2 regions of the Cedecea neteri genome follow, and region 1 is predicted to be linked to the other one. Evidence: predicted binding sites of a transcription regulator. Region 1 holds the regulator's gene; the other holds the start of a gene.

Evidence for each region. The regulator PhoB, encoded in region 1, activates phosphate uptake and scavenging genes when phosphate is short. The targets are predictions, from matches to a motif close to CTGTCATAAAACTGNCNNAT.
Region 2: a site for PhoB is predicted at 4,291-4,310, ahead of nudF (ADP-ribose diphosphatase). Genes of this name have one in related genera too.

Annotation. Positions count from the first base shown of each region.
Region 1 covers NZ_CP009459.1:2,122,357-2,129,557, forward strand. The annotation lists gene sbcC (exonuclease subunit SbcC) at 1-437, opposite strand, end outside; gene sbcD (exonuclease subunit SbcD) at 434-1,651, opposite strand; gene phoB (phosphate response regulator transcription factor PhoB) at 1,851-2,540, shown strand; gene phoR (phosphate regulon sensor histidine kinase PhoR) at 2,563-3,870, shown strand; gene brnQ (branched-chain amino acid transporter carrier protein BrnQ) at 4,296-5,615, shown strand; gene proY (proline-specific permease ProY) at 5,688-7,058, shown strand.
Region 2 covers NZ_CP009459.1:453,403-460,603, forward strand. The annotation lists gene parE (DNA topoisomerase IV subunit B) at 1-1,566, opposite strand, end outside; gene yqiA (esterase YqiA) at 1,612-2,187, opposite strand; gene cpdA (3',5'-cyclic-AMP phosphodiesterase) at 2,187-3,014, opposite strand; gene LH86_RS02155 (DUF1249 family protein) at 3,158-3,583, opposite strand; gene nudF (ADP-ribose diphosphatase) at 3,586-4,218, opposite strand; gene tolC (outer membrane channel protein TolC) at 4,431-5,915, shown strand; gene LH86_RS02170 (DUF1190 family protein) at 6,085-6,762, shown strand; gene LH86_RS02175 (glutathionylspermidine synthase family protein) at 6,769-7,201, shown strand, end outside.

The DNA of each region.
Region 1 (7,201 bases):
CGGTCGTAGTCCAGCCCGGTGAGCGAGGCGATAATCTCCAGCTTGTCTTTGATTTTATCAGCGAGAATTTTGCCATCGTCGATTTGAGCCAGCTCCACGCGAGGTGCCTGAAGATTGCCGTTGGCCGCGTTGCGGGCGCGGTTCTGGCTCCAGAACGCGCGGTAACCCGTGCCTTTTACCTCAAACTCGACTTCAGCCAGGCATTCCGCCGTGTCACGGGTCATCAGGTCATTTTGCGACTGCGACACGGTGTTGAGGCGCGGTGTCTTGTGGTACAGCGCCAGGCAAATAGCATCCAGCAGGGTGGTTTTGCCCGCGCCCGTGGGGCCGGTGATGGCAAACAGTCCGTTACTGGCGAAAGGCTCCTGGGTGAAATCAATTTTCCACTCGCCTTTCAGGGAGTTGATGTTTTTTAACCGCAGGCTGAGGATCTTCATGCCTGTTCCTCCTGCTGGTGCAAATCTGAAAGGGTTTGGGCAAACAGCGTTCTTAGCCTGGCGGCGCGTTCCTCGCTGGTTTCTTCCTGGCTTAGCCGCCGCTCAAAGACCTCTTCAACGCTTAACTCGCTCAGCGTTTCTTTATGCTGGCTGGCAATCACCCGTTCGCGCTGTTCCCGGCTGCGGCGCAGCAGAACGACTTCGACCGGCAAATCGTCGGTGAGCGCCTGCACCTGGCGCTGCATGTCGTGCAGATATTCGTCGGTGGCGATCTCAATATCCAGCCAAACTTTGGGTTCAGTCGGCGCATTTCGCCACTGCTCAAGCTGCTGTTCGATTTCACGCAGAGACCCTTTCACTATGGCCAGCGGCTGGCTGATGGGGACTTCCAGAGGCTCGACGCTGGCCAGCGCCCCGTCGTTGAATGTCACCAGAAAAACGGTTTTCGCTTTGCCGGTTTCGTCGAAGCTCAGCGGAATCGGTGAGCCGCTGTAGCGAATATGTTCCGTGCCGCCAATTTTTTGCGCGCGATGAATGTGCCCAAGCGCAATGTAGTCGGCGGGCGGGAAGTGCTGCGCCGGGAAGGCATCCAGCGTGCCAATATAGATATCGCGCACCGCATCGGATTTCGTCACGCCCACAGTGGTCAGGTGCCCGGTGGCGATAATCGGCAGCGGCCTGTCGTCTCTAAGGGCAGCGGCGGCATCAAAGCATTGCTGATAATGTTCGCTGATGGCCTCCATTAAAGAGCGCTGTTTTTCATGACCGGACAGCCCGGCCTGGCTGCTTTGAATATCGCGAGGACGCAGGAAAGGTATCGGGCAGAGAATCGCCCCCGGCGTGCCGTCTTTTTGATTGAGCAGCAGCGCCTGCTCGTCTTTGTTATGGCGGGCGCTGGCAATCACTCGGGTATTCAGGCAGGCCAGCAGCTCACGGGATTCATTCAGGGTGGCTACGGAATCGTGATTCCCCGCCAGCACCACGAGCTGGCAGCCGGTGCGCTGCAGCTGCACGACAAAACGGTTATACATTTCACGGGCGTAGCTCGGCGGCGAGCCGGTATCAAAGATATCTCCCGCCACGAGGATCGCATCCACCTGATGTTCGACCGCGGCGTTTAACAACCAGTCGAGAAAGGCCTGATGTTCAGAAGCCCGGCTTTTGGTATAGAAGTTTTGGCCGAGGTGCCAGTCTGATGTGTGGAGAATGCGCATAACCTGTCCCATGGCAAAGAGGCGAATTACCGATTATAAGCTATTGAGCTGGCAGCGTAACCGTCAGTAAAAATCCGTGGCTGTCATAATTCAAAAAGGTGAAATATCTGGCCGTCATCTTTTTCATAAATCTGTCATAAATCTGACGCATACTGGCGCACAATTAATAAGAGATGGTCTCTTTTCAACAGGGTAAATCATGGCGAGACGCATTTTAGTCGTAGAAGATGAAGCTCCGATTCGTGAAATGGTGAGCTTTGTGCTCGAGCAAAATGGCTTCCAGTCGGTAGAGGCGGAAGATTATGACAGCGCGGTTAACCTGCTGATTGAACCTTTCCCCGACCTGATCCTGCTGGACTGGATGCTGCCAGGCGGTTCCGGGATCCAGTTTATCAAGCACCTGAAGCGTGAAGCGCTGACCCGGGAAATTCCGGTGATGATGCTGACCGCGCGTGGCGAAGAAGAAGATCGCGTGCGTGGCCTTGAAGTCGGTGCCGATGATTACATCACTAAGCCATTCTCTCCTAAAGAGCTGGTGGCGCGTATTAAAGCCGTGATGCGTCGTATTTCCCCGATGGCGGTGGAAGAGGTGATTGAGATGCAGGGGCTGAGCCTTGACCCGTCCTCACACCGCGTGATGACCGGCGAAGATCCGCTCGACATGGGGCCAACTGAATTTAAGCTGTTACACTTCTTTATGACCCACCCGGAGCGCGTTTACAGCCGTGAACAGCTGCTTAATAACGTGTGGGGAACTAACGTTTACGTTGAAGACCGTACCGTAGACGTGCATATTCGTCGCCTGCGTAAAGCGTTGGAAACAAGTGGTCATGACAAAATGGTGCAAACAGTTCGCGGCACGGGTTATCGTTTTTCAACCCGTTTTTAATATGCTGACAGGAGCGTGACGCGTGCTGGAACGGCTGTCATGGAAAAGGCTGGTACTGGAGCTGGTGCTCTGTTGTATGCCAGCGGCAATTCTCGGATTGATTTTTGGCCACCTGCCGTGGTTTTTACTGGCGGCGGTGACCGCCCTGCTAAGCTGGCATTTCTGGAATTTACTTCGTCTTTCCTGGTGGCTGTGGGTTGACCGCAGCATGACCCCGCCGCCCGGGCGGGGAAGCTGGGAACCTCTGCTGTACGGGCTGCACCAGATGCAGTTACGTAATAAAAAGCGCCGCAAAGAGTTAGGCAACCTGATCAAACGCTTCCGAAGCGGAGCTGAATCTCTACCCGATGCGGTGGTGTTGACCACCGAAGAAGGCACCATTTTTTGGTGTAACGGCCTGGCACAGCAGCTGCTTGGCCTGCGCTGGCCGGACGATAACGGCCAAAATATCCTCAACTTGCTGCGTTACCCCGAATTTTCGCAATACGTGGCGAAGCAGCAGTTTGGTCGCCCGCTGACGCTGGTGCTAAACAATGGCCGTCATCTTGAGTTCCGCGTGATGCCCTACGCCGACGGGCAGTGGCTGATGGTGGCGCGAGACGTCACGCAGATGCATCAGCTTGAAGGTGCTCGCCGTAACTTCTTTGCCAACGTTAGCCATGAGCTGCGCACGCCGCTGACCGTGTTACAGGGTTATCTGGAGATGATGCAGGATCAGGCTCTGGAAGGGCCGCTGCGGGACAAAGCGCTGCATACCATGCGCGAGCAAACCTCTCGCATGGAAGGGCTGGTGAGGCAATTGTTAACGCTGTCGCGCATTGAAGCTGCGCCCACGCTGTCGATGAATGAAAAAATCGACGTGCCGCTGATGCTGCGCGTGGTTGAGCGGGAGGCGCAGACGTTGAGCCAGCAGAAGCAAACGCTCACTTTTAACGTTGAGCCAGGGCTGCAGGTTTACGGCAACGAAGAACAGCTGCGCAGCGCGATCTCAAACCTGGTATATAACGCGGTGAATCACACGCCAGCCGGGACGCACATCACCGTCACCTGGCACAGACTGCCTCACGGCGTAGCGTTCAGCGTGAAGGATACCGGGCCGGGGATCTCCGCCGAGCACATTCCGCGCCTGACGGAGCGTTTCTACCGCGTAGACAAAGCGCGATCCCGGCAGACAGGGGGCAGCGGCCTTGGGCTGGCTATCGTGAAGCACGCCCTTAGCCATCATGATGCACGGCTGGATATCGAAAGCGTACCGGGGCAGGGATCGACGTTTTCGTTCATTCTGCCCGAGCGCTTAATTGCCCCTGAGTCAGCGGTGGCGGCACATTAATTCACCGCAACCGTCAAGTTCGCTTTCCACAGGCCAGTTTTCTGGCCTTTTTGTTTGTATTTTCACCACTCGTTAAGTGATGAATATCGAATTGATGCTTTTTTGTCCGAATGATAAGCCATAACAAAAGCGTATAATCAACTTTATTCACTGCTTATGCGTATTTTTAAAGGATATATTTCTGGTTTCCCGATCCCTTCTTGTCTTCAAACGCTATAAGCGTTTTAATTGCCCCCCTGTTATTACCAGACCGACTGAAATTGCGTGGTAATTCGACTAACTATTCTTCGCCACCGATCCGGAGAAGCATATTCCGCTGTCGTTACCGGTAATAACCGCGTTTTTACCGAACGTTATTTGGACTGAACGTCGGTTTAAAAATTTGAGCATTTTCAACACCACACATCCACAGGCTGCTTTATTTTATGACCTATCATTTGAAATCTCGTGACATCATCGCGCTGGGCTTTATGACCTTTGCGCTGTTTGTGGGCGCGGGCAACATTATTTTCCCTCCTATGGTTGGCTTACAGGCTGGCGAGCACGTCTGGACGGCGGCGCTTGGCTTCCTGGTGACGGCGGTAGGTTTACCCGTTCTGACTATCGTGGCGATTGCCCGCGTGGGCGGTGGTATTGATAGCCTCAGCTCGCCGATTGGCCGCCGCGCCGGTATTTTGCTGGCGACGGTCTGCTACCTGGCTGTAGGGCCGCTGTTTGCCACGCCGCGTACCACCACCGTTTCCTTTGAAGTGGGGATTGCCCCGCTGACCGGCATGGGTGATATGCCGCTGTTTATCTACAGCGTGGTCTACTTCGCGCTGGTGATCGGGATTTCTCTTTATCCTGGTAAGCTGCTGGATACCGTGGGCCACGTGCTGGCACCGGTGAAAATCATCGCGCTGCTTATTCTGGCGGCCGGGGCGGTGTTGTGGCCAGCCGGTGGCTTGAGCACGGCGACTGAAGCCTACCAGAACGCGGCGTTTTCTAACGGCTTCGTGAACGGCTACCTGACGATGGACACGCTGGCGTCGCTGGTGTTCGGGATTGTTATTGTGAATGCCGCGCGCTCTCGCGGTGTAACCGAATCTCGCCTGCTGACCCGCTACACGATTTGGGCTGGTCTGATTGCCGGTATCGGCCTGACGGTTATCTACCTGGCACTGTTCCACCTCGGTTCCGACAGCGCGAACCTGGTCGATCAGAAAGCCAACGGCGCGGCTATTCTGCACGCCTATGTGGCACATACCTTTGGCGGGGCCGGTAGCTTCTTCCTCGCGGCGCTGATTTTCCTGGCTTGCCTGGTTACAGCCGTTGGCCTGACCTGCGCCTGTGCGGAGTTCTTTAGCCAGTATCTGCCGCTCTCTTACCGCTCGCTGGTATTTATCCTCGGTCTGTTCTCGATGGTGGTGTCCAACCTGGGCCTGAGCCACCTGATTCAGATTTCGATCCCGGTGCTGACGGCAATTTATCCACCTTGTATCGCGCTGGTGGTGCTGAGCTTTACTCGTCCGTGGTGGAACAACTCCACCCGCGTTATCGCCCCGGCGATGCTGATAAGCCTGCTGTTTGGTATCATTGACGGCATTAAGGCATCGGCCATCAGCGACATGCTGCCTGGCTGGGCGGCGAAACTGCCGCTGGCGGATCAGGGACTTGCGTGGTTGCTGCCGACCGTTGCGATGGTGGTGATCACCGCCATCTGGGACAAAGCAGCAGGGCGCCAGGTCACCTCCGCCGCCCACTAAGTTTTTGATTGCTAAGCAACCACGGAGTCGTCCTCCGTGGTTTTTTTATTGTAAAGCGTGGTACTTGGATTCATGGAAAACACCAACAAGCTCAAGCGCGGTTTGAGCACCCGGCACATTCGATTTATGGCGCTGGGGTCGGCGATTGGCACAGGGTTATTTTACGGTTCGGCGGACGCCATCAAAATGGCGGGGCCGAGCGTTTTGCTGGCGTATATCATCGGCGGCGTCGCGGCCTATATCATCATGCGCGCTCTGGGCGAAATGTCGGTGCACAACCCCGCTGCCAGCTCGTTTTCCCGCTATGCTCAGGACAACCTTGGGCCGTTGGCGGGCTACATTACCGGCTGGACCTACTGCTTTGAGATTTTGATTGTTGCTATCGCCGACGTGACCGCGTTTGGGATCTATATGGGCATTTGGTTCCCGGCGGTCCCGCACTGGGTCTGGGTGCTTAGCGTGGTGCTGATTATCAGCGCTATCAACCTGATGAGTGTGAAGGTGTTCGGCGAGCTGGAGTTCTGGTTCTCGTTCTTCAAGGTTGCCACCATCATCATCATGATTATTGCCGGGATCGGCATTATCGTGTGGGGGATTGGCAACGGCGGCCAGGCAACCGGCATCCATAACCTGTGGAGCAACGGCGGCTTCTTCAGTAACGGCTGGCTGGGGATGATCATGTCCCTGCAGATGGTGATGTTTGCTTACGGCGGGATTGAGATTATCGGCATCACCGCAGGTGAAGCGAAAGATCCGCAAAAATCCATTCCACGCGCCATCAACTCCGTGCCGCTGCGTATTCTGGTGTTCTACGTGGGGACGCTGTTCGTCATCATGTCCATTTATCCGTGGAACCAGGTGGGCACTGAAGGCAGCCCGTTTGTGATGACCTTCCAGCATATGGGCATCACTGCCGCGGCCGGTATTCTGAACTTTGTGGTTATCACGGCTTCGCTCTCGGCGATTAACAGCGATGTGTTTGGCGTGGGCCGAATGCTGCACGGCATGGCCGAGCAGGGGAGCGCGCCTAAATTCTTCGCTAAAACCTCCCGCAACGGTATTCCGTGGGTCACTGTTGTAGTGATGGCCTGTGCGTTGCTGCTGGCGGTGTACCTGAACTACATCATGCCGGAGAACGTCTTCCTGGTGATTGCGTCGCTGGCAACCTTCGCTACCGTTTGGGTGTGGATTATGATCCTGCTGTCGCAGATTGCCTTCCGCCGCCGCCTGTCGCCGGAAGAGGCGAAAGCGCTGAAGTTCCCGATCCCCGGCGGCGTGGCGACGACCGTGGTGGGTCTGGTGTTCCTGGTGTTTATCATTGGGTTAATTGGCTACCATCCGGAAACCCGTATTTCGCTGTACGTGGGCTGCGGCTGGATTGTGCTGCTGCTTATTGGCTGGGTTGTTAAGCGCCGGGCGAACGCGCAGTCATTGCCAGTTTAGTGGCTGATTCGGTTCGAGCGTCGCTTCTGGTTTACCCTCACCCTAACCCTCTCCCTGCAAAGGAGAGGGGATAAGAGGGTTAAATAAAGTTCTCCTCATTCGGTTTTCCCCCTCGCCCCTCAGGGGAGAGGGCCGGGGTGAGG
Region 2 (7,201 bases), 1.7 Mb from region 1:
CGCCACGTAAACATGGCCACCTTTCACCAGCGCCCGGAAATGGCGCACAAAGAGTGCGCACAGCAGCGTGGCAATATGCAGACCATCGGAGTCCGCATCCGCAAGGATACAGACCTTGCCATAGCGCAGCTGGCTCAGATCTTCGCTGTCCGGATCGATACCGATCGCCACAGAAATATCGTGGACCTCTTGCGAGGCAAGCACTTCGTCAGAAGAAACTTCCCACGTATTCAGGATCTTCCCTTTCAGCGGCATGATCGCCTGGTATTCACGATCGCGAGCCTGCTTCGCGGAGCCGCCCGCCGAGTCCCCTTCCACCAGGAAAAGTTCGGTCCGGCTTAAATCCTGCGCGGTACAGTCCGCCAGTTTACCCGGCAGCGCCGGCCCGCTGGTCAGCTTTTTACGCACAACCTTCTTCGCGGCGCGCATACGGCGCTGAGCGCTGGAAATGGCCAGCTCGGCCAGTTGTTCTGCCGCCTGCACGTTCTGATTCAGCCACAGGCTGAAAGCATCCTTCACTACGCCGGAAACAAAGGCTGCACACTGGCGCGAAGAGAGACGTTCTTTCGTCTGGCCAGCAAACTGCGGATCCTGCATTTTGACCGACAGCACATAGGCGCACCGCTCCCAAATATCTTCCGCTGAGAGCTTCACGCCGCGCGGCAGAATATTGCGGTATTCACAGAACTCACGCATTGCATCGAGCAGCCCCTGACGAAGGCCGTTCACGTGAGTACCGCCCTGCATAGTTGGGATCAGGTTTACGTAGCTTTCCGTCAGCAGCTCGCCGCCTTCCGGCAGCCAGAGCAGCGCCCAGTCAACGGCTTCGGTATCGCCCGAAAAATTGCCAATAAATGGCGCTTCCGGGAGGGTAATCAGGCCATTCACCGCCTCGCACAGGTAGTCGTTCAGGCCGTCCTGGTAGCACCAGCGCTGCTCGGTATTATTCACCTTATCGGTAAAGGTAATCTCGACCCCAGGACACAGTACAGCTTTCGCTTTCAGCAGATGGCTGAGGCGTGAAACGGAAAAGCGCGGGCTGTCAAAGAAGCTTTCATCCGGCCAGAAGTGCACGCTGGTCCCGGTATTGCGCTTCCCGCAGGTGCCAATCACTTCCAGATCCTGCACCTTCTCGCCGTTTTCAAAAGCGATGCTGTATACCTGAGCGTCACGGCGGACGGTCACTTCAACGCGTTTGGAAAGGGCGTTAACTACAGAGATCCCTACGCCGTGGAGGCCGCCGGAGAATTGGTAGTTTTTATTCGAGAATTTACCGCCCGCATGCAGACGGCAAAGGATCAGCTCAATGGCCGGAACCTTCTCTTCGGAATGGATATCAACAGGCATCCCGCGCCCGTCATCAATGACTTCCAGCGACTGGTCGGCGTGAAGGATGACATCCACGCGCTTAGCGTGACCTGCCAGCGCCTCATCCACGCTGTTATCAATGACTTCCTGCCCTAAATGGTTAGGACGAGTGGTGTCAGTGTACATCCCCGGACGGCGGCGAACAGGCTCAAGCCCGGTGAGTACCTCTATATCATCGGCATTATAGGATTGCGTCATGGTTTATTCATTCAGATAGCGAAACAGGAAATCGGCCGTCAGGCCTCAGCGCAAGCCGAGGAAGTCGACAATCTGTGTGAAATAATCTTCGAAGCCCGTGAAGGCATGATTGCCACCGGGTTTCACCGTCTGGCGGCAGAGCGCGTAGTAGGCTACGGCCTGGCGGTAATCAAGCACCTCATCGCCCGTTTGTTGCAGCAGCCAAATCAAGTCTGGCGCGTCCAACGGGTCAATCTGCATGACTTTTAGATCGTAAATATGGCGTGACTCTAGCACATATTGCTGCCCGGTGTAGGGGTTCTCGTTTTTACCAAGGTAACCCACCAGCAGCTCAAAAGGGCGAACGGCCGGATTAACCACCACCGCAGGCAAGGTGAAACATTGCGAAAGCCAGGTTGCGTAATAGCCACCGAGGGAAGACCCCACGATGCCCAGAGGCTCTCCTCCCCGCTCAAGCACCAGCGACTCCAGCAGTTCGGAGGCCTCTGCCGGGTAAGGCGGTAACTGAGGCACAATCATCTCAATTTCAGGATGATGCTGGGCCAGCCATGCCTTAAAACGGGTTGCTTTTGCGGAGGCCGGAGAGCTATTAAACCCGTGCAAATACAGTAACGCAGGCATTAATAACCCTCAGAAGCCGTGTCAGGACTGAATTTACCGCTTTGCAAACGGCAAACTTCCGTCGTCAGGCTGCCGTCAGGGTAAAGATCGAGCCAGCGCCAACCCGGCTCAATGGTGTCGAGCGTGAAATTTGCGCAGTGTGGTTTGAACTGGACGCATGTCGAAGGCGTGGCCAGCATTCTACGGCCGTTCCAGTCGAGATCCAGTTCCTGATGAATGTGCCCACAAAGCAGCGTTTTCACCTGCGGCCACGGCTTAAGCACGGCATCCAGTGCGGCAGCATTGCGCAGGCTGTGCTGATCCAGCCAGCTGCAGCCGGCAGGAAGAGGGTGATGATGCAGTAAAAGTAACGTGTGGCGCTCCGGAGCCGCAGCCAGCTGACGCTCAAGCCATTCCAGCTGATAGTCGCTCAGTTCACCGTGGGGGACGCCAAAGACCTGGCTGTCCAGCAGCAAAATTTGCCAGCGATCGCCGATATAAACGCGCTTGGCCGGGGAAATACCCGCTTCCTGCAGAGCGTTAAACATTGCTGGCTGAAAATCGTGATTACCCGGTAGCCAAACGCAAGGCGCAGAAATGCGGGAGATCCCTTCAGCAAAGTGCTGATAAGCCTCCACGCTATGATCCTGGGCCAAATCCCCGGTTGCCACCAGTAAGTCGCAGGCACGCTGTTCGGCAAGAATGGCGGTCAGTACCGCCTGATAGCTCTTCCAGGTATTTATACCGAGCAGCGTTTCGTTCTTTCCGGCGAACAAATGGGTATCGGTTATTTGCAATATCCTGATTCGGCCTCCATCGGCCGCAGGAAGGGTTAACAGGCTTTCCAAATGGTGTCCTTAGGTTTCACGCACACTTACTACCCACCACACTTAAGCTGCTGATATCCAGGCGGCAGCTCGATTCATTCAGGGTATCAATACCATCCATTATTCAGGGCGTTGTGCCGTTAACCGTCCTCGACCCTAAAAAGCTAGGTATATACAGGCACGGCCATTGCTCCATGCGCTAAACAGTAGCGCAGCCAATCAGCAAGAAACTGGTTAATTTGATGCTTTTCGTCGCGTTGATGCAACTTTTTATTCGGATAATCATATCGCGCTTTGAAGCGAAAGATCTGCTGGCTTGAACACACTTCCGCGACCATCGCATCGTGATACAGCCTGACCGACATTGACGGCAGGCTCCAGTAACTCACCGAGGGGTGCGTTTGTTCTATTTCCACCATGGTGGTATAACGCGTTGATTCTGAAATAGTTAATCTATATCTGGCGCTATTAACCTGATAGGTTACCGTTTCGCCCGCTGCATCATTTTTTGGCAACAGACGGCGCAGCTGCGCGAAGTTGGTTTCGCACAAACGCATCATTTCGGGGAAGTCAGGGGTATAGCGCTTCATAATCAGTGATTCCACTCTTTTCTTAGTTGCTCATAATGCAGCTGCAGCCATTGCAAAGCGATGACCGTCGCCGCGTTGTCGATGCTCCCCTCTTCGACACACTGGTAAGCCTGCTCCCGGCTGACCACATGAACACGAATATCTTCGTTTTCTTCCACCAGGCCATGAATACCGTTGGCCTGAGTGGCATCCACTTCGCCGACTAAAATAGACAACCTTTCGCTGGTGCCGCCGGGGCTGGCTAAATAGCTCAGAACCGGTTTGGTCCGGCCCACAACAAGGCCTGCTTCTTCTACGGCTTCACGGCGCGCAACATCTTCTACGCTTTCGCCCTCTTCAATCATCCCGGCGATCATTTCTAACAGCCATGGGGTTTCGCTTGTGTCCCAGGCGGCAATACGAATCTGCTCTATCAGCACGACTTCATCGCGCACAGGGTCATAGGGTAGCAGCACCGCGGCGTGACCGCGTTCAAAAATTTCACGTCTGACTTCGTCACTCATTTCGCCATTAAACAAACGATGGCGAAAACGATAAAGATCGAGTGAAAAAAAGCCACGATAAAGCGTTTCCCGTGCAATAATTTCTACATCCTTTTTGGCGAAAGTAGCCGAAAGCTTTTCTGACTTATTCATAAATGATGTCCTGATGGCAAATGGGCGCTGGCCGGGCGATTTCAACCCTGCGTAACTGCCCTTTCAATTTTGATGTGGTAGATTGGTGAAAATTAAGGTAGATGGCACTTTACGCCAACCTGCCCGGCTGACGGAATCTGTAGAATCGGCGATCATATTTGACTCCTGTCGGCGTTAAACAAAATAATTCTGCTTCACAACAAGGAATGCAAATGAAGAAACTGCTCCCCATTCTTATCGGTCTGAGCCTAACGGGTTTCAGCGCCATGAGCCAGGCAGAAAACCTGCTGCAGGTTTATCAACAGGCCCGCACCAGCAACCCGGACCTGCGTAAATCCGCTGCTGACCGTGACGCCGCATTCGAAAAAATTAATGAAACACGCAGCCCATTATTACCACAGCTGGGCCTGGGTGCAGATTACACCTACGGTAACGGTTTTCGTGACGCAAACGGCGTTAACTCCAACACGACCAGCGCAACGTTACAGCTGACGCAAACCATTTTTGATATGTCAAAATGGCGCGCCCTGAGCCTGCAGGAAAAAACCGCGGGGATTCAGGACGTCAGCTTCCAGACCGATCAGCAGTCTTTGATCCTGAACACGGCCACAGCCTATTTTAACGTGCTGAGCGCCATTGACGCGCTTTCTTATACTGAAGCGCAGAAACAGGCCATCTATCGCCAGTTGGATCAAACCACTCAGCGCTTTAACGTCGGTCTGGTTGCCATCACTGACGTACAAAACGCCCGCGCACAGTACGACACCGTGCTGGCGAACGAAGTTACCGCCCGTAATAATCTGGACAACGCGGTGGAATCACTGCGTCAGGTCACCGGCAACGACTATCTGAGCCTCGCTTCTCTGAACGTAGACGGTTTCAAAACCACCAAACCAGATGCGGTCAACAACCTGCTGAAAGACGCTGAAAAACGCAACCTGAGCCTGCTTCAGGCTCGCCTGAGCCAGGATCTGGCCCGCGAACAAATTCGCCTGGCTGAAGATGGCCATCTGCCAACCCTGAGCCTGAACGCGTCCAGCGGCGTGTCTAACACCAGCTATAACGGTTCAAAAACCGCGAATAACTCGGCGTATGACAACAGCTACAAAGGGCAGAACCAGGTTGGCCTGAGCTTCTCGCTGCCGCTGTACCAGGGTGGCCAGGTTAACTCTCAGGTTAAACAAGCTCAGTACAACTTTGTGGGTGCCAGCGAGCAGTTGGAAAGCGCACACCGCAGCGTCGTACAGACCGTGCGTTCCTCCTTCAACAACGTGAATGCCTCTATCAGCACCATCAACGCTTATAAACAGGCCGTTGTGTCTGCACAAAGCTCCCTGGATGCGATGGAAGCCGGTTACTCAGTGGGTACCCGTACTATCGTTGACGTGCTGGATGCGACCACCACGCTGTATAACGCCAAGCAGCAACTCTCCAGCGCACGTTATAACTACCTGATTAACCAGCTGAATATTAAATCAGCGCTGGGTACGTTGAACGAGCAGGATCTGATTGCGCTGAACAATACCCTGGGCAAACCGGTTTCAACCTCCGCGGACAGCGTTGCCCCGGAAACCCCAGAACAGGATGCCCGCGCTGACGGCTACAACACTACGCCAGCAGCCGCATCCACTAAAGCGACTCATGCCACTCCGGCAGCGGCCACCAGCGGGAAAAAAGCGAACCCATTCGCTAATTAATCGCTGGAATGCCAACGAAAGGGGCGTATTTTTACGCCCCTTTTTTTCTGCCTCGCGTTTGAACGTAAGGCAACGTAAAGATCTCCTGCCAACAGGCCTACATCGCTTCAATTTCAACCGCTCATCCCCTATCCTTAGCACCAAACCTACTGGGCTCAGGACTGATTAAATGAAACGGACAAAAAATATAAATCATTCATCGTTCCGCAAAAGCTGGAACGCACGCCATTTAACGCCGGTGGCGTTGGCTGTCACCGCCGTCTTTATGCTGGCCGGCTGTGAACAAAGCGACGAAACCGTCTCAATGTATCAAAACGCGGACGACTGCTCACAGGCGAACCCGAGCAAAAGCGCGGAATGTACCACCGCCTATAATAACGCGCTGAAAGAAGCCGAGCGCACCGCACCGAAGTACGCTTCCCGAGAAGCCTGCGTGGCCGAGTTTGGCGAAGGCCAGTGCCAGCCAGCGCCAGCTCAGGCAAGTCTTGCCGGTGAAAGCCAGGCTCAGGCTCAACCGCAGCAAAGCGGCAGCTTCTGGATGCCGCTGATGGCGGGCTACATGATGGGTCGCCTGATGGGCGGCGGTGCGGGCTTTGCGCAGCAGCCGCTGTTTACCTCAAAAAACCCGGCCAGCCCGGCTTACGGCAAGTACGCCGATGCCAGCGGTAAGAGCTACGGCGCGGCCACCCCAGGCAGGACGACAACCGTCCCGAAAAGCGCGATGGCACCAAAACCTGCGACCACTTCAACGGTGACTCGCGGCGGCTTTGGTGAGTCAGTGGCCAAGCAATCCACCATGCAGCGCAGCAGCGCCACCTCCGGCAGCAGCCGTTCAATGGGCGGCTGATAAATCATGGAAAGAGTTTCTATTGTTGAGCGCCCGGACTGGCGCGAAAAAGCCACGGAATACGGCTTCAATTTTCACACCATGTACGGGGAGCCGTACTGGTGTGAAGACGCCTATTACAAGCTCACGCTGGCTCAGGTTGAACGCCTGGAAGAGGTGACCGCCGGGCTGCATCAAATGTGTCTGCAGGTTGTGGAAAAGGTGGTGGCCAGCGACGAGCTGATGGCCCGTTTCCGCATTCCGAAACACACCTGGGAATTTGTTCGCCAGTCCTGGCGCAGCCAGCAGCCTTCCCTTTATTCCCGTCTGGATCTGGCGTGGGACGGAGTGGGTGAACCCAAGCTGCTGGAAAATAATGCCGATACGCCAACGTCGCTGTACGAAGCGGCCTTCTTCCAGTGGATCTGGCTTGAAGATCAGGTGGCTGCGGGCAAGCTGC